Regions from separate parts of the Polaromonas sp. P1_E12 genome, predicted to be linked through region 2. Evidence: predicted binding sites of a transcription regulator. Region 2 holds the regulator's gene; each other region holds the start of a gene.

Region 1 (5,920 bases), on a different contig from region 2:
TGAACGAGGTGTAGAAGTTCAGGACCAGCACCCCCAGGTCAAACAGCAGGAAAAGCGCGACCGCGATGATGATTTCACGGTACTTCCCGAGCGAGGCGAGGCCGCTCGAGCGCGCAGGCCGTGTGCTGGCCGGTGCGCCATGGGCGATTCTGCCGGCGCCGGGGATTGGCAAAACTGCAGACATTGGAAACCTCCTGCTTGGTTGTTTAGTCGCGGGCCACCGCAGAACCGGCTTTGCCGGGCTGCTGGTGGCGCCCCCTCGAGGGGGAGGCGCCAAAGGCGCTTCGGGGGCGAGTCTTTACTCAGGCTGCTTTTTCGACGTGGCCCTGGCGGGTGTAAAGGAAATCGATAACGGCTTTGCGGTAACCCAGGTAACGGATGTCTTCGGCCAGCGCCACGCGGGAACGCGGGCGGGGCAGCTCCACCGGCAGCACCTCGCCGATCGTGGCGGCGGGACCGTTGGTCATCATCACAATGCGGTCGCTCAGGAGAACCGCTTCGTCGACGTCATGGGTCACCATGACGACCGTGCTTTGTGTGGTGGCAACGATTTGCAGCAGTTCGTCCTGCAGCTTGGCGCGGGTCAGGGCGTCAAGGGCGCCGAAAGGCTCGTCCAGCAGCAACACCTTGGGTTCCATCGACAGCGCGCGTGCAATGCCGACGCGCTGCTTCATGCCGCCCGAAATCTCGCCGGGACGTTTTTGCGCCGCCGGCGTCAGTCCGACCATGGCCAGTGCGGCGTCGGTGCGGGCCTTGAGTTGCGCCTTGCTTTCGGTGGCTGAGAACACGCGCTCGACAGCGAGGTAGACATTTTCAAAGCAGGTGAGCCAGGGCAGCAGCGAATGGTTCTGGAATACGACAGCGCGCTCGGGGCCGGGTCCGGCAATCTCGCGGTTGGCGCACAGCAGGCTGCCCTCTGTCGGCGTGGTCAGGCCGGCAATCAGGTTGAGCAGCGTGGATTTGCCGCAGCCTGAATGGCCGATCAGTGTGACGAACTCGCCTTTGGCGACCGTGAGGTTGATGTGCTGCAGTGCGCAGAACGGCCCCTTTTTGGTCTTGAAAGTTTGCTCTACGCCCTGGATCTCGATGTACTTGGTGGTGAAAGAGGTCATGGCGATTCCTTAATTTTTCACTTCTTCGAAGGTAAAAGCCGTGGCCAGCTTGATGAGGGCGAACTCCAGCACCAGCCCGACGATGCCAATGACAAAAATCGCGATGATGATGTTCTTGACGTTGAGGTTGTTCCACTCGTCCCAGACCCAGAAGCCGATGCCGACGCCGCCGGTCAGCATCTCGGCCGCGACGATGACGAGCCAGGCGGTGCCCACTGCCAGGCGCACGCCGGTCAGCATGTAAGGCAGCACGGCGGGGAAGAGAATTTTCGTGACGATCTTCCACTCGCTGAGGTTGAGCACACGTGCCACGTTCATGTAGTCCTGGGGCACGCGCTGCACGCCGACCGCCGTGTTGATGATCATCGGCCAGATGGAGCAGATGAAGATGGTCCAGATGGCTGCGGGGTTGGCGCCCTTGAAGACCAGCAGACCAATCGGCAACCAGGCCAGCGGCGAGACCGGGCGCAGCAGGCTGATCAGCGGGTTGAACATGCGGCTCAGAAAGTTGAATCGCCCGATCATGAAGCCGACCGGGATGCCGACGACAGCCGCCATGCCGAAGCCCATGGCCACGCGCTTGAGTGACGACAGCACGTTCCAGCCCACACCCTGGTCATTCGGCCCCTTGCTGTAGAACGGATCACTGAAGATCTGCACCGCCTGCACAAAGGTGTCTTTGGGCGAGGGAATGCTGCCGGCCGTGCCCATGAAAACCAGTTCCCAGATCAGCACCAGCAAACCCAGGCCCAACAGGGGGGGCAGGACGCTGAGCCAGAGCCAGGAGGCATCGCCGGATGGCTTGGTGATTGGGGTGGGTTTTGTTGGGGCGTTCATGCTATTTTGGGCTGTAGCGCCCGTTGGATGAGCGCCACCAGCTATCGAATTGATAGCGGCGGCATCTCTGGGCCTTTCGCTGCTGCGGCTTGCCGGGGTTGCCGCCTCCAGCGGGGTGTGAAATACGGCACTGACCATGGCGTCACCTCTTTACGTAGGAAGGTTGGGTGGGGTGTAGCGTGGATATCGCGTGGGTGTTCAGGCGTGAACCTTGAAACTGTCGGCGTATTTTTTCGGGTCCTTGCCGTCCCACACGGTGCCGTCCATCAGCTTGCTGCTGCGCATGATGTCTTTGGGAACGCTGGCCTTGGCCGCCGTGGCTGCCTGCTTGTAGACGTCGATGTGGTTGATTTGCTTGGCAATGCCCAGGTAGTCTGGATGGTCCTTGATCAGGCCCCAGCGCTTGTGCTGTGTGAGGAACCACATGCCGTCGGACAGGTAAGGGAAGCTCACCGCACCGTCGTTGTAGAACTTCATGTAGTTCGGGTCGTCCCAGGTCTTGCCCATGCCGTTCTGGTAGCGGCCCAGGATGCGCTGGTTGATGGCGTCCACGCTGGTGTTGACGTAGCTCTTGTCGGCCACGGTCTCGGCCATCTTGTTTTTGTTGGAGAGGCTGGCGTCAATCCACTTGCCGGCTTCGATGATGGCGGCGGTCACGGCACGCGCGGTGTTGGGGTATTTCTTGACGAAGTCGGCGGTGGTGCCTAGTACTTTTTCTGGGTGGTCCTTCCAGACGTCCTGGGTGGTCACGGCGGTCACACCGATGCCGTCGATGATGGCGCGGTGGCCCCAAGGCTCGCCCACGCAGAAGCCGTCCATGTTGCCCACGCGCATGTTGGCCACCATCTGCGGCGGCGGCACGGTAATCACTTTGGCGTCCTTCATCGGGTTGATGCCGTTGGCGGCCAGCCAGTAATAAAGCCACATGGCGTGCGTGCCGGTGGGGAAGGTCTGGGCGAAGGTGTATTCGCGCTTGTCGGTCGCCATGAGCTTGGCCAGGCCCGCGCCGTCAACCGCGCCTTTGTCGGCGAGTTTTTTGGACAGCGTGATGGCCTGGCCGTTGTTGTTGAGCGTCATCAGCACAGCCATGTCTTTCTTGGGGCCTGCCGTGCCCATGTGCACGCCGTAGACCAGGCCGTAGAGCACGTGGGCGAAGTCCAGCTCGCCGTTGACGAGCTTGTCGCGCACACCGGCCCAGCTGGCTTCTTTGGTCGGGATGATCTTGACGCCATATTTCTGGTCAATGCCCAGCACCGAGGCCATGACCACGGAGGCGCAGTCGGTCAGCGGTATGAAGCCGATCTTCACTTCCTTCTTCTCCGGCGCGTCGGAGCCCTGGGCGTACACGGCAGCGCGCAGGGCGGGGTTGATGCCCACGGCGCCTACGGCCGCGGCCTGCAGCACGGTGCGGCGTGTCAGCGAAGATTTCAGCAGTTCAGTCATGTTGGCGGCTCCTGATAGTTAAAAACGAAAGACAAAAACAAAAAAGGCGCTCGACCCGGGCAACACGTTGAACGTGATGCAGGGTGCGAACGCCTTTGTTCCTTGGGGGCACCACACACTTCGCCATTGAAGTGCTGTGCCGGTCGGCCATCTTTGACCAGTGCCTAGGGCATTGCAAAAGCTGTGCCAGGGTTGGCGGGTGTCGTTAGGACGCGGTGGTTTTGAGAGTGGGTGCGCCCAGTTATGCGAGCCATGTGAAGTGCGCTGTGGGCAGCTGCGGGGCGGGATGACGCAGGGTTGCAGGTTGATGTTTGCACCGTATTTGTGCGCTGCACCAATTGAGGGTTTATTGAGGCCTGGCCGGCGATTCAGCCCAGCAGGTCCAGGGCGTCCAGCATGCGCTGGGCTACTTCGCCTAGGCGCAGGCCCTTGTCCATGGCGGCCTTGCGCAGCTTTTCGTAAGCGGCCTGCTCAGACAATCCCTGGCGCTGCATCAGCATGCCTTTGGCCCGGTCTATGACTTTTCGGTCATGCAGCTCTGTTTTGGCATGGGCCAGTTCTTTGCGCAGGCCCTGTTCGTGTTCAAAGCGCGCCATGGCCACATCCAGGATGGGGCGGATTCGATCCGGGGAGAGGCCGGCCACCACATAGGCCGACACGCCGGCGGCGACGGCATCCTTCACGTGGCTGGTGTCGTTGTCGTTGGTGAACAGCACGATGGGCCGGCGGGCGTCCCGCGTTGCCATGACCACATGCTCCAGCGAATCGCGGGCCTCACTTTCGGCGTCCACGATGATCATGTCGGGTTGCAGTTGCGCCAGGCGCTCGTCCAGGAAGGTATCGGCCGGGAGCACCGCGACAATGTTGTAACCGTTTTCCAGCAGGCCGATACGCAGCTGGCGCGAGCGCTCGGCCAGTTCCCGTGCATGGGCGTCATCGGATACGGACTCCAGCAGGTCCGGGGCGATGATGACAAGGCGCAGGGATTGGGACGGTGTCATGTGCCAAGCGGTGCAAGAACCGTGCCCCCACAGTCGTTCACTGCGTGTAACTCCCGAGGCCTTGCTGGCCGCAGCTCACGAGACGTTTCGCCTCTGTCGCCCGTCCAAGCCTGCACAGGCAGGCTTGGAGCCGCGGGCTCCAGCCCCTCGGGGACCGCCCGCCTGCAGCCCCAGTTGATGTGAGGAGTTACCTCAAACCTTACACTTGGACGATGCTAGTTCTAGGAATCGAATCGAGTTGCGATGAAACCGGTGTGGCGCTGGTGGATGCCAGCGGCGGCGGAGTGCCGCGCCTGCTGTCGCACGCCTTGTTTAGCCAGATAGACATGCACCAGGCGTATGGCGGTGTGGTGCCCGAGCTGGCCAGCCGGGACCATATCCGGCGCGTCTTGCCCTTGACACATCAGGTCATGGCAGAGGCGGGAAGCAGCCTTGCACAGGTAGATGTGGTGGCTTATACGCGCGGCCCTGGGCTTGCAGGTGCGTTGCTGGTGGGGGCGGGTGTGGCCTGCTCGCTGGCGGCGGCGCTGGGCAAGCCGGCCATGGGTGTGCATCACCTGGAAGGGCATTTGCTGTCGCCTTTTTTGAGTGCCGACCCGCCTGAATTTCCTTTTGTGGCGCTACTGGTATCCGGCGGGCATACCCAATTGATGCGCGTGGACCGTGTGGGAAGTTATGAATTGCTGGGTGAAACCATTGACGATGCGGCGGGTGAGGCCTTTGACAAGTCGGCCAAGCTGATGGGCCTGCCTTATCCAGGAGGGCCACATCTGTCGAAGCTGGCTGAGGGCGGTGACGGCGCGGCCTTTAAGTTGCCGCGACCCTTGCTGCACAGCGGCGATCTTGATTTTTCCTTTGCCGGGCTCAAAACCGCGGTGCTAACGCAGGCCAAAAAACTGGGGCCGGATCTGGAAAGCCGCAAAGCCGATCTGGCCGCGTCTACGCAGGCGGCCATCGTTGAAGTGCTGGTGAAAAAATCACTCGCAGCCATGACGCAAACCGGGTTGAAGCGCCTGGTGGTGGCTGGCGGCGTGGGCGCCAATGCGCTGCTGCGCAGCCAACTTGATGCCGTGTGCAAACAGCGAGGCATCCGCGTGCATTACCCCGAGCTGCATTTATGCACCGACAACGGCGCCATGATCGCCCTGGCGGCTGGCATGCGCCTGCAAGCCGGGCTTGAAACGCTTCAGCGCGACTACACGTTTGATGTGAAGCCGCGCTGGAGTTTGACCCCCACGGTCGCTCGCGCCGCGTAGCTCCCTGCCCCCCGAGGGGGCCGCTGCGCCTGCGGCCCGGCAAAGCCGGTTCTGCGGCCCTGGCTGGCAGGGACGGCTACCCGGCTTTGGTCGGTGGCTACTGGATGTCGAGGTGGGTGACGTTGCTGACAGGGACTTTTTTGCCCAGTGTCAGGGTCAACACGCCGTTTTCCAGTTTGGCGCTGCTGTTGGCGGTATCGATTTCCAGCGGGAAGCGCCATGCGGCCTTGATCTTGCGGGGTGCGTCTTCCTTGCTGGAGACACGAACCAC
Region 2 (5,920 bases):
GGTGATGGCGGCTTCCGCCTGGTCGAGGAGGCCGTCCCACACGTGGCCCTGAAAGGGCAGGTATTTCTGAAAGGCAAAACGGCGGTTGATGCCGGGTGCGATGTTGCACGCGATCTGCGCGGCTTCAATCGCGATGGTGCCCGAGCCGCAGCAGGGGTCATAGAGCGGCACGCCTTCTTTACAGAGCTGATCCCATCCGCTGGCGGCAATCATGGCGGCGGCCAGGGTTTCCTTCAGCGGGGCATCACCCTTGTCTTCGCGCCAACCGCGCTTGAAGAGCGGCTCACCCGAGGTGTCGATGTAGACCGTGACGGTGTCCGTCGTCAGGTGCACGTAGACGCGCACGTCGGGCCAGCGCGTGTCGACGCTGGGGCGCACGTCGTCGAACTTGGCGCGAAAGCGGTCGGCGATCGCGTCTTTGATCTTCAGCGCCGCGAAGTTCAGGCTTTGCAGCGGGCTGTGCTGGGCGGTGATCTCGACCTTGAAGGTCTGCTTGGGCGTGAACCAGATTTCCCAGGCCACGTTGGCAGCAGCGTTGTAGAGGTCTTGCTCACTGCGGTACTGGTTGTGCTGCAGCTCGATCAGTACACGCTGCGCCAGCCGGCTGTGCAGGTTGAGCTGCAACGCGTCGCGCCACGACGCCTGCAGCTGCACGCCGGCGCGCCAGGCTTTGCCGTCGATCCCGGTGACACGCTTGACCTCGGTGGCCAGCAGGGTTTCGACGCCTGCGGCGCACGGTAAAAACAATTGGAGTTGATTCATGACTGACTTTGAGGGACGGGCAGCGCGGCCTGATTGGGCGGCTAGAGTGATTTGCGCAGGTTGGCGGGCGCTATGCGCAGGGCTTCGCGGTACTTGGCCACGGTGCGGCGTGCGCATTCAATGCCCTGCTCCTTGAGCATTTCGGAAATCTGGTTGTCGCTGAGCGGTTTCTTGAGGCTTTCGGACGAGACAAATTGTTTGATGAGCGCGCGTACCGCCGTGCTGGAAGCATTGCCGCCGGTTTCGGTGCCGAGCGCGGAGCCGAAGAAATACTTGAGCTCAAAGGTGCCGAAAGGGGTGCCCATGTACTTGGCCGTGGTCACGCGGGAGATGGTGGACTCGTGCAGGCCCAGCTCGTCGGCGATTTCGCGCAGCACCAGCGGGCGCATGGCGAGTTCACCGTGCGTGAAGAAATTTTTCTGCCGTTCCACAATCGCACTGCTCACGCGCAGGATGGTGTCAAAGCGCTGCTGGATGTTCTTGATGAACCAGCGGGCCTCCTGCAGGCGCTGCTGCAGCGCCTGGCCGCCCTGGCCCTTGTGCTGCTTGAGGGCATTGGCATAAATGTCGTGCACGCGCAGGCGCGGCATGACGTCGCCATTGAGCGAAACCTTGAAGCCCCGGCCCGACTTGATGACGATGACGTCGGGCACGATCAGGTTGCGCTCCACGTTCACGAAGCGGCGCCCGGGCTTGGGATCGAGCCGGCCTATCACCGTGATCGCGCCCTTGATGGCGGCTTCGGTGAAACCGCACAGGTGCGACAGGCGTTTCACGTCGCGCTTGGCCAGCAGCTCCATCGGTTGCTTGCACATGGCAATGGCTGCGCGGGTTTCTTCGCAGTCCTTGCAGTCCAGCAGCTGCAGGCTCAGGCATTCCGCCAGGTTGCGCGCACCGACACCGGCAGGCTCCATGTGGTGCAGCAGCTTGAGCGCCATCGCAAAACGCTGCTCCAGTTCTTCCGCCTGCGCCATGTCATCTCTTGCAAGACCGGCCGCGAGCGACGCCAGGCTGTCTTCAAGGTAGCCGTCGTCGTTGAGCGATTCAATGAGGAAGTGCAGCGCGGCACGGTCTTCCTCCGACAGGCGCAAGCTCAGCGATTGCCGGTGCAGGTGGTCCTGCAGCGACTCATGGCTGCCCGTGAGGTCGGAGGCCTCGGCTTCGCTCTCTTCATTGTTGTTCTTGCGCGCCGGTGCGTCGCTTCCCCACTCGCTGTCGTCGGGCGTGGTTTCTACCGTGCCATCGCCTTCCCAGCTTTCCTCGAGCTTGGGCTCCGCACTGACTTCTGCGTCATTCGGGGCTGTAGCGCTAGTCTCGTCTGCGCCGCCAGCTATCGAATCCGTAGCAGATTCAAACTCGCGGCTGTCCTGGCTTACCGGCGTGTTGATGTGCTCCAGCCCAAACTCTTCGCGCACCGCCGTCTCTTCCGACACTTCCAGAAACGGGTTTTCGTCGAGCATCTGCTCGACCTCCTGGCTCAACTCAAGCGTCGACAGCTGCAACAGCCGGATCGACTGCTGTAGTTGAGGTGTCAGCGCAAGATGCTGCGAGACGCGGAGTGACAGACCTTGTTTCACTGGATTTTCAAACTTGCGGAAGGTTGAGGCAATACGTCTTTAACCAGCGGGCGCCGCGGAACTGGCTTTGCCAGGCCGCAGGCGCCGTCCCCGGAGGGGGAGAGGGAGCTACACGAAGTGAGCGACAACAGGGGGGAACCATGTTCTACATCTTGAAGTGTTCGCCGAGATAGACGCGGCGCACATCGGCGTTATTCACGATCTCGGACGGTGTGCCTTGCGCCAGCACGTGGCCGTCGCTGATGATGTAGGCGTGGTCGCAAATGCCCAGTGTTTCACGCACGTTGTGGTCGGTGATCAGCACGCCGATGCCGCGCGATTTGAGGAAACCGATGATGCGCTGGATTTCGATTACGGCAATGGGGTCGATACCGGCAAAGGGCTCATCCAGCAGGATGAAGCGCGGCTGGGTTGCCAGCGCCCGCGCGATTTCGACCCGGCGGCGCTCGCCGCCCGAGAGCGCCGGTGCCGGTGAGTTGCGCAAATGATCTACCCGCAAATCCTGCAGCAGGGCGTCGAGCCGCGACTCGATGTCTGCGCGCCCCAGCGGTTTTCCGGTTTTGTCGAGCTGCAGCTCCAGCACGGCACGCACGTTTTCTTCCACCGTGAGCTTGCGGAAAATCGACGCTTCCTGCGGCAGGTAGCTCAGGCCCAGGCGGGCACGCAGGTGAATCGGCATGTGCTCGACCGACTCGCCGTCGATGGAAATTTCGCCTGCATCGGCGCGCACCAGGCCCACGATCATGTAGAACGAGGTCGTTTTGCCCGCGCCGTTGGGGCCCAGCAGGCCCACGACTTCGCCTTTTTGCACGGACAGCGAAACGTCCTGCACCACCTTGCGGCTGCCGTACGATTTTTGCAGACCTTGCGCAACAAGGCGGCTGGGGGTCAGGGCAGGAGCGGCCGGGGCCGCTGAAGTGTCAGTCACCACATCCATCTGTGCAGGTCTTTCTAGTTCTTTTCATTGCCCAGCGTCGTGCTGGGGCGCAGAACCGGGGCTGGGCCCGCGGGCGGTGCCGCAACGGGTGCCGAGGCTGTCGCGCGGGGTGACAGCATGGCGCGAACCCGCCCCGTGGGGTTGCTGGCCGTACGGTTTTGCGCGCCCCCATCCACGGTGAAGACGTCGGTGTTGTTGTCATAAACAATCAGGCTGCCGGTGGTTTCGTCCACCAGGGTGGCACCGTTGTAGCGGCGCACCACCGCCCGCTTGATGAACTTCACCAGGTCGGCGCGGCTGTCATATTCAATGCGTTCGCCTTCGCCTTCGATGTACTCGTCTACGCCGTCACGCTTTTTCCGGTAAAACGCCAGCTTGCCGGGCGCCGCGACGGACACCGCCTGCTGGTAGCCCTCGGGATCCTGCATGACGTCAACGCGCTCGCCGCGCACGATGGTCGTTCCCTTGGTGATCACCACATTGCCGGTAAAAACGCTGGTTTGCTTCAGGTCGTCATAACGCAGGGCATCTGCCTCCGCGTTCATGGGTTTGTCCCGATCAGCTTTTTCGGCAGCGGCCGGGAAAGCCGACCCCAGCGCCAGGATGACCGGCAGGATGAGGGAAAAAATGGGGTGTTTCATAAGGCACGAATCTTGCTGCTTGGTGTTGGGTCATTGTAGCCATGCCAGCTGCGGGAATGGCTTGCACGGGGAATATTAGGGGCATAAAAAAACCCGCCGGAAATCGGGCGGGTTTTTTGAGCCGGTGTTTGGCGCGGCGCACGGCCGCGGGCGCTTTCTTTATTTGGCCTTGCGGGATTGGGCGATCAGGTGATCTGTGACCTGCAGCGCGCGGGTCATGGTTTGGGTTTGGTCCGACGAGGTGTAATAACGCCCGGCGATACCCAGCGACGGCACGCCGGCCACTTTGTAGCTGTCCTGCAGCTGTGTGGCCTTGCGCGCCTTGGAGGCGACCGAAAAGGAGTTGTAGAACTCAACGAATTTGGCCTTGTTGAGGCCCTGCTTTTCAGCCCATGCAGCTATCAGCTCGGGCGTGTTAAGCGGTTGTTTTTCCACATGAATCGTGGCAAACACCTTCTTGTGAAGTTCCTCAATTTTTCCCATGGCCTCAAGCACGTAATACAGGCGCTGCTGAGGTTCGAAATCGGGCCGGAAGGACACTGGAACACGCCGCACGGACACGTCCTTGGGGATCTGCTTCATCCAGGCTTCGAATTGCGGCTCGAAGGCGTTGCAATGGGGGCAGTTGTACCAGAAGAATTCCACCACCTCGACCCGGCCGGCGGCGGCTTCGGTCGGCGCCGGCTTGTCCAGCGTCAGGTAATCCTCGCCGTCCTTGAAGGCCTTGGCCTGGGCTTGTGCCAGGGTGGGCAGGGCGGCGATGCCGCCCAGGGCGGCGGCTGAAAACGAAAACTCACGGCGTTGCATCAGATTTTTCTCCTGGAATGACAGAAATAGCCCGGAAACCGCCCCTCTGGCGGATGCCTCGTGGCGCGGGGTATAGGGGTTTGTACACCAGCCTCGTGAAAAGTTCAGCCTATCGTTGGATGAGGGCTTCAGCGCTGGACCCGGACCAGCGCGGTTTCAATGGAATTGTTGTCCAGGCGCTCCTTGGCCTTGTCGGCATCTTCCTTCTTGTCGAAAGGGCCAAGACGCACGCGGTACACGGTGCGGCCAGCCTGCTCGCGTTCCGTCACTTTGGCCTGCATGCCCAGCAGCAGCAACTTGGCGCGTTGCTGTTCCGCATCTTCCGGCGTGCGAAAGGCACCGGCCTGAATGAAATAGCTGAAGGGATCCGCTCCCGGACCGGATGACAGGCCTTCGACCTTGGCCTTTGCCAGATCGCCCAGCGGATCGGCAGGCGCTGGTTTGGCCACTTTGGCCGGCGCTGAAGCGGCGGCCTTGGGGGTGGCTCCGGCGGAGGGGTCGGGTACTGGAACACCAGGCACTTCAACCGCTGCCGGAGGAGGCGGCTTGGGCTGGTTTTTGCCGGCCAGCGGGGCGTTCGGGTTCCAGTCCTTGTTTTTCTTGGCTTCAACAGCATCGCTGTCGGGGTTGCGTGCCTGGCTCTTGTTCATGAAAGGAACCGGCACCTTGGTGATGTAAACCGCTACCGCCAGCGCCGCGCCCAGGCCGATCAGCGCGCCAATGATCAACCCCAACAGGGTTCCGCCTCGTTGTGTATTCATACCTTGCCCACGTTCATTGCCTTGTCCTGAAATTCGCATGGTTTTCGCCACCGTTTACATCTTGCGCGGGGCGCTCACGCCCAGCACCGCGAGGCCATTGTGCAACACCTGCGCAGTCGCGGCGACCAGCGCCAGACGGGCAAGCTTCACAGCTTCGTCGTCCACCAGGATGCGCTCGGCATCGTAATAGCTGTGATAACTGGCCGCCAGCTCACGAAGGTAAAAAGCCACGTCGTGCGGTGCAAATCCGTCAGCCGCGTTGGTCAGCATGTCGGGGTACTTGGCCAGCAGCAGCATCAATGACTGCGCCTGCGGGCTGTCCAGCGCCGAGAGGTCGACAGCTTTGAGGCTGGCTTCGTCGCCACCCTGGCCGGCCCAGGTGGTGAGGATGGAGCAGATGCGCGCATGCGCGTACTGCACGTAATACACCGGGTT
Region 3 (5,920 bases), on a different contig from region 2:
GCCGTGGCGGCCGCCGTGGTGTACGTGGCCACCGAAATGGCCGGCCCCGGCCACGTCAGGCACCACGGCCGCGGCGAGCTGGTGATTGAGCCGGCCAGCCGGAGCGAGGCCGTGGCCCAGGCCTTCATCGCAGCCGGTGTGCCGGTTGAAATCTCCAGCAACGTGCGCGGCGCGTTGTGGGCCAAGCTCATCCTCAACTGCGCCTACAACGCCGTCTCGGCCATCGCGCAGCTGCCGTACGGCAAAACCGTGCAAGGCGAGGGCGTGAAAGACGTCATGCGCGACGTGGTGGCCGAATGCCTGGCCGTGGCAGAGGCCGAAGGCGTGCAGGTGCAGGGCGACATGCACCTGGCCGTGGACAAACTGGCCGGCAGCATGCCCAACCAGTTGTCATCCACCGCACAAGACCTGGCGCGCGGCAAACCCACTGAGATCGACTACCTCAACGGGCTGGTCGTCAGGCGCGGTGAAGCGCTGGGTGTGGCCACGCCGGCGAACCGGGTGCTGTGGGCTCTGGTGAAGTTGATGGAGTCCAGGCAGGCCCTCACCTGAATCGCCGGGCTCTCAAGCTCTTAACCCCGCCGCCCGGTATCGGCTCGGGTTGGCGCCCGCCGCCTTGTGCATCATGCGCCGGAGCGCCGTGGCATCTTCGTAGCCCACTTGCTCGGCCACGCGTTCGATGGTCATCCGGCTGGACTCAATCAGCATCCGCGCGCGATTGAGCCGAACGCTTTGCACCAGCGCCATCGTGCTCTTGCCCGTGGCTTCACGCACATGGCGTGACAGCGTTCGCTGCGACATCGCGAATTCGTTTGCCAGTGCCTCCACGCTCGGTGGGCTGGGCAGGGCGGATTCGATGCGCGCCACCAGGCGGGCCACCAGTGCGTTGCCGCTGGAGAGCATGGCCGGCACCACAAAAGGCGCTTGCGCCTGCCGCCCGTCGATCAAGAGGATGCGTCCTACAGCCTCGGCCAGGGCTACCCCGAACTGCTCGCGTAGCAAATGCAGCATCAGGTCGGTTTGCGCAAAGGCGGCACCTGCGGTGCTCACCGGGCCGTCGGCGCACACCATCCGGTCGGCATTGACGGTACAGGCCGGCTCCCGCCTTCGAAGCTCCTGCGCCAGCCACCAGGAGGTGGTGACCCGGCGCCCGGCCAGCACACCGGCCGCCTGAAGCAAAAAAACCGCCGAGCACGACGCCGCAACACGGCCACCGTGCGCAGCATGCGCGGCGACGGCCTGAATCACGCGTTGCGCGTCTGCGGTGGCCAAGCCGGTGTTGAGGGCCTGCGGGTTGTCCAGGCCCAGGCCCGGCACGATCCAGGTGGCAGCATCGGGCCGGTAGCGCCGGGGCAGGGCCGCGGTGTCTATGTGAAGGCCCGAGCTCAGCGGCACCGGGCCGCCGGTGGCTGACAACACGCGCCAGGTGGGGCGCGCCAGCTTCATGCGCGGCGCGAGGGCAGACGCGGCCTGCAGGATATCGAGCGTGGCCGCCACGCCGGTGGCAAAGGTGCCCGGCAGCAGCAGGAGGGTGAAATCTCGCATTGGCTGAAAAGGCCTTAAACATGTCGAAATAGACACTGGGAGTTTACGCGCGTGCGGTGCCAAATTCATCTGTTCCATGAATTCCACGGACGCCATTGCTCCCACCGTTCGCAAAGCAAGGACACCGATGACAACGCGCAAGCTGACCGAAGACGACTCCCTCGAGGATTTCACCCAGCGCGAGATCACGCTCGACGGCATCACCAGGAAGGTCTACCTCATGGGTACAGGCCCGGCCGTGATCGTCATGACCGAGATGCCCGGCATCAGCCCGCACGTGGCGCGCTTCAGCCGTTGGGTGCGCGACGCAGGTTTTACCGTCTACATGCCGTCGCTCTTTGGCCGCGACGGCGCCGTGCCGCGTGCCGATGAAGGCGCGGCCATCTTTCAGCGCGCCTGTGTCAGCGCCGAGTTCCGCGCGTTCGCGTCCAACCAGGCCAGCCCGGCCACGCAGTGGCTGCGGGCACTGGCAAGGCTGGCGCATGACGAGTGCGGCGGCCCCGGCGTGGGCGCCATCGGCATGTGCTGGACGGGTAATTTCGCCCTCACGATGATGCTGGAGCCTGCCATGCTGGCGCCGGTGCTGTGCCAGCCGTCGCTGCCGCTCAATGATCCGGCCGGCATCGAAATTTCGCCTGCGGACATCAAGGCCGTCCGCCAGCGGCTGGACCGCGAGAACCTCACGGTGCTGGCCTATCGGTTTGAAGGCGACAGCTTTTGCAGGGCCCAGCGCTTTGCGGCCTATGCCGAGGCGCTGGGCGACCGCTTTGTGGGCCGCGTGCTGCCCGACAGCGCCGCCAACCCCGACGTGCCGCCGTTCTTTGCGGCGCACGTGAAGACACCGCACAGCGTGGTCACCGCCCACCTGATCGACGAGGCGGGCCAGCCCACACTGGCGGCGCGTGACGAGATCCTGGCGTTCTTTGCGCAGCGGCTTGCGCCTTAGCGCCTGTATCCGGCAGTGGCCCAGCTGGCACCAAAATATTTAAAGATGGACACCTCGATGCACAAATTTGGGGCAGTCACTCCCTTCGCAGTGCCAAAACGACGGGTAAAAGCGTCGCTAAAGCGTCGGCAAGCCCGGATTCGCGGTGTTTTGTTAGCGGCACGGTATGTGCTTGCATCCATCAGGTCAGGCTAACGAAGGCCTGCGCAGGGTACGGCGGGCTTCGCCGGTGCCCATCGATCTGAATGGATAACGACGTCCACTTCGGTCTTCAATCTTTTGAAGATCTCGAAGTGGATTTTTTTTTGGCTTTTTTCAGGATTTAGAGGGATCGTATGGCTTATTTAGTGCCTTCGGAATTTGTGACCAAGATGGTGGATGCGGGTGAATCCAAAATCTTCATGTCCACCCGCGACACCGTTATCCGGGCCTACATGGCCGGCGCCATTCTGGCTCTGGCAGCCTGGTTCGCCGTCACCATCAACGTGCAGACCGGCCAGCCCCTGCTGGGCGCCGTGCTGTTCCCGGTGGGTTTTGTCATGCTGTACCTGTTCGGCTTCGACTTGCTGACCGGCGTGTTTGTGTTGTGCCCGCTGGCGCTGATCGACAAGCGCCCGGGCGTCACGCTCAAGGGTGTGCTGCGTAACTGGGGCCTGGTGTTCGTCGGCAACTTCGCGGGCGCCTTCACGGTGGCGGTGATGATGGCCATCTACGTCACCAACGGCTTCTCGACCGAGCCCAGCGCCGTGGGCAAGGCTATCGGCATCGTGGGCGAGAGCCGCACGCTGGGCTACCAGAAATACGGTGCGAACGGCATGCTCACGCTCTTCGTGCGCGGCATGTTGTGCAACTGGATGGTGTCGGCCGGCGTGGTGGGTGCGATGATCTCCACCCAGGTCAGCGGCAAGGTGATCGCGATGTGGATGCCCATCATGCTGTTCTTTTACATGGTGTTTGAGCACTCCATCGTGAACATGTTCCTGTTCCCATCCGGCCTGCTGCTGGGCGCGCATTTCACCATCATGGACTACCTGATCTGGAACGAAATTCCGACGGTGCTGGGCAACCTGGTGGGCGGCCTGGCCTTCACCGGCTTGACGCTGTATGCCACACACATTAAAACCGGACCGACACGTTCTTTCAAATAATCCGCCTCCAAAACAAAGGCCCTCGCGCATCTTGCATGCGCGGGGGCTTTGCCGGTACCCCACATGTCCAGTGAACTGAAGATATCGGCAGGTCAGTATTCGGACAAGGGCCGCAAGGAAACCAACCAGGATTTCCACGGTATCTATGTACCTAAAGAGCCGCAACTGAGCGCCAAGGGCATCGCCGTTGCGCTGGCCGACGGCATCAGCAGCAGCGCCGTCAGCGACGTGGCCAGCCAGTACGCCGTCACTGGTTTTCTTGAAGACTATTACTGCACCTCGGAGGCCTGGTCGGTCAAGACATCGGCCGAGCGGATCTTGAGCGCCACCAACTCCTGGCTGCATGCCCAGACGCAGAAAAGCCAATACCGCTACGACAAGGATAAAGGTTATGTGTGCACGCTGAGCGCCATGGTCATCAAGTCGACCACCGCGCATATTTTTCATGTCGGTGACTCGCGCATTTACCGCCTGCGCGGCAAGGCGCTGGAACAACTGACCAACGACCACCGTGTGTGGATTTCCCAGGGCCAAAGCTACCTTGGCCGTGCGCTGGGCTTCAAGCCGCAGCTTGAGATCGACTACCAGACCCAGCAGGTGGAGCAGGGCGACATCTTTCTTCTGGCCACCGACGGCGTGTACGAACACGTCAGCGAATACGACATGGCCGGCCTCATCCACATCTGTGCCGACGAGCCCGGTGGGCTTGATATGGCGGCCAAATCCATCGTTGAAAAAGCCCTGGAGCGGGGCAGCGGCGACAACCTCACGGCACAGATTGTCCGCGTCGATGAGCTGCCCAACGGGCAGGCCGGCGAGTTGCTCCAGCAGCTGTCGGGCCTGCCGCTTCCGCCCATCCTGGAGGCCAGGACGCAGTTTGACGGCTACACCATCGTCCGCGAAGTGCACGGCAGCAGCCGCAGCCATATTTACCTCGCCACAGACAACGAAACGGGCGTGCTCGTCATCCTGAAAACACCGTCAATAGACCTGGGCGGTGACCCGGCCTACCTTGAAAGGTTTTTGACGGAAGAGTGGATCGCCCGGCGCATCAACAGCGCGCATGTGCTGAAGCCTTATGTGCCGACCCGAAAGCGCCACTATGTGTATGTGGCCACCGAATACATCGACGGGCAAACGCTGAGCCAGTGGATGATCGACAATCCCCGGCCCGGCCTGGAAGCCGTGCGCGGGCTGGTGGAGCAGATCGCCAAAGGCCTGCGCGCGTTTCACCGGCTGGAGATGCTGCACCAGGACCTGCGGCCCGAGAACGTCATGATCGACAAGACCGGCACGGCGAAGATCATTGACTTTGGCTCAACCCGCGTGGCCAGCCTCATGGAAGCAGATGCGCCCGGCGGGCACGAAGACATCCTGGGCACGGCCCAGTATTCGGCGCCGGAGTATTTTGTGGGCGAGGGCGGTACCACGCGCTCAGACCTGTTCTCGCTCGGCGTCATCACCTACCAGATGCTGACCGGCAAGCTGCCCTACGGCGCCGAAGTGGCCAAATGCCGGACCCGGGCCGCACAAAGCAAGCTGCGCTATGACTCCGTGCTGTACGAAGACCGTGACATACCCGCATGGATGGACGGCGTGCTCCGCAAGGCCGTTCACCCCGATCCCGCCAAGCGTTATGGCGAGCTGTCGGAGTTCTTGTACGACCTGCGCCACCCCAACCAGGCGTTTCTGGACAAGGCTCGCCCGGCTTTGCTGGAGCGCAACCCGGTGGCGTTCTGGAAGGGCCTGTCGCTGCTGCTGGCCGCCTGCCTGTTCATTTGCCTGGTGATCATCGGCAGACATTGAGCCAGGGCGCCGGCGCTGCCTTCTCGCCATCTTTGTGACTCTGTAGCAAAAGCTACAGAACGCTTTTCCCGGCGCGGCTATCTTCGCGTTCGTGCCCGCATTGCGGCATGTCACGAAGAAGGAAAAACCCATCATGTCCAAGGAAATCTACTGGCTGGCATTGACCCTGGCCGCTGCGGCGTTGTTCGCCTTGCCTTACGTTCTCAACCGCATTGCCGTGCGTGGCCTGGGCGGCACGCTGGCCAACCCGTCAGCCACAGAAAAACCCCTTGCCGAGTGGGCCCAGCGCGCACAGCGGGCCCAGGCCAATGCCACCGAAAATCTGGTGATTTTTGCGCCAGCTGTGCTGGCGGTGCAGGCTAGCGGCCGAGCCGATTCGGTGACGGCCGCCGCCTGCGCCGTCTACTTTTTTGCGCGGCTCATTCACTACGTGGTTTACACGCTCGGTGTTCCCGGCGCACGCACGCTTGCCTGG

Evidence for each region. Region 2 encodes sigma-54, which starts transcription at its own class of promoters, with help from an activator protein. Its sites were predicted from a motif close to TGGCANGNAANCTGCTTT; they were not measured.
Region 1: AC1D13_RS02265 (CmpA/NrtA family ABC transporter substrate-binding protein) is a predicted target of sigma-54. The motif match lies at 3,564-3,581, and genes of this name have one in related genera.
Region 3: AC1D13_RS19570 (formate/nitrite transporter family protein) is a predicted target of sigma-54. The motif match lies at 2,649-2,666, and genes of this name have one in related genera.

What each region holds. Positions count from the first base shown of each region.
Region 1 is NZ_JBFUBB010000001.1:465,119-471,038, forward strand. Features, by position in the region: gene AC1D13_RS02250 (ATP-binding protein) at 1-184, opposite strand, end outside; gene AC1D13_RS02255 (ABC transporter ATP-binding protein) at 303-1,112, opposite strand; gene ntrB (nitrate ABC transporter permease) at 1,122-1,949, opposite strand; gene AC1D13_RS02265 (CmpA/NrtA family ABC transporter substrate-binding protein) at 2,148-3,392, opposite strand; gene AC1D13_RS02270 (ANTAR domain-containing response regulator) at 3,761-4,393, opposite strand; gene tsaD (tRNA (adenosine(37)-N6)-threonylcarbamoyltransferase complex transferase subunit TsaD) at 4,606-5,649, shown strand; gene AC1D13_RS02280 (Hsp20/alpha crystallin family protein) at 5,747-5,920, opposite strand, start outside.
Region 2 is NZ_JBFUBB010000008.1:105,298-111,217, reverse strand. Features, by position in the region: gene AC1D13_RS20845 (THUMP domain-containing class I SAM-dependent RNA methyltransferase) at 1-762, opposite strand, end outside; gene AC1D13_RS20840 (RNA polymerase factor sigma-54) at 804-2,339, opposite strand; gene lptB (LPS export ABC transporter ATP-binding protein) at 2,485-3,276, opposite strand; gene lptA (lipopolysaccharide transport periplasmic protein LptA) at 3,291-3,917, opposite strand; gene AC1D13_RS20825 (thiol:disulfide interchange protein DsbA/DsbL) at 4,077-4,724, opposite strand; gene AC1D13_RS20820 (SPOR domain-containing protein) at 4,853-5,485, opposite strand; gene argS (arginine--tRNA ligase) at 5,540-5,920, opposite strand, start outside.
Region 3 is NZ_JBFUBB010000007.1:274,115-280,034, forward strand. Features, by position in the region: gene AC1D13_RS19555 (ketopantoate reductase family protein) at 1-552, shown strand, start outside; gene AC1D13_RS19560 (GlxA family transcriptional regulator) at 565-1,545, opposite strand; gene AC1D13_RS19565 (dienelactone hydrolase family protein) at 1,673-2,491, shown strand; gene AC1D13_RS19570 (formate/nitrite transporter family protein) at 2,827-3,639, shown strand; gene AC1D13_RS19575 (bifunctional protein-serine/threonine kinase/phosphatase) at 3,703-5,445, shown strand; gene AC1D13_RS19580 (MAPEG family protein) at 5,579-5,920, shown strand, end outside.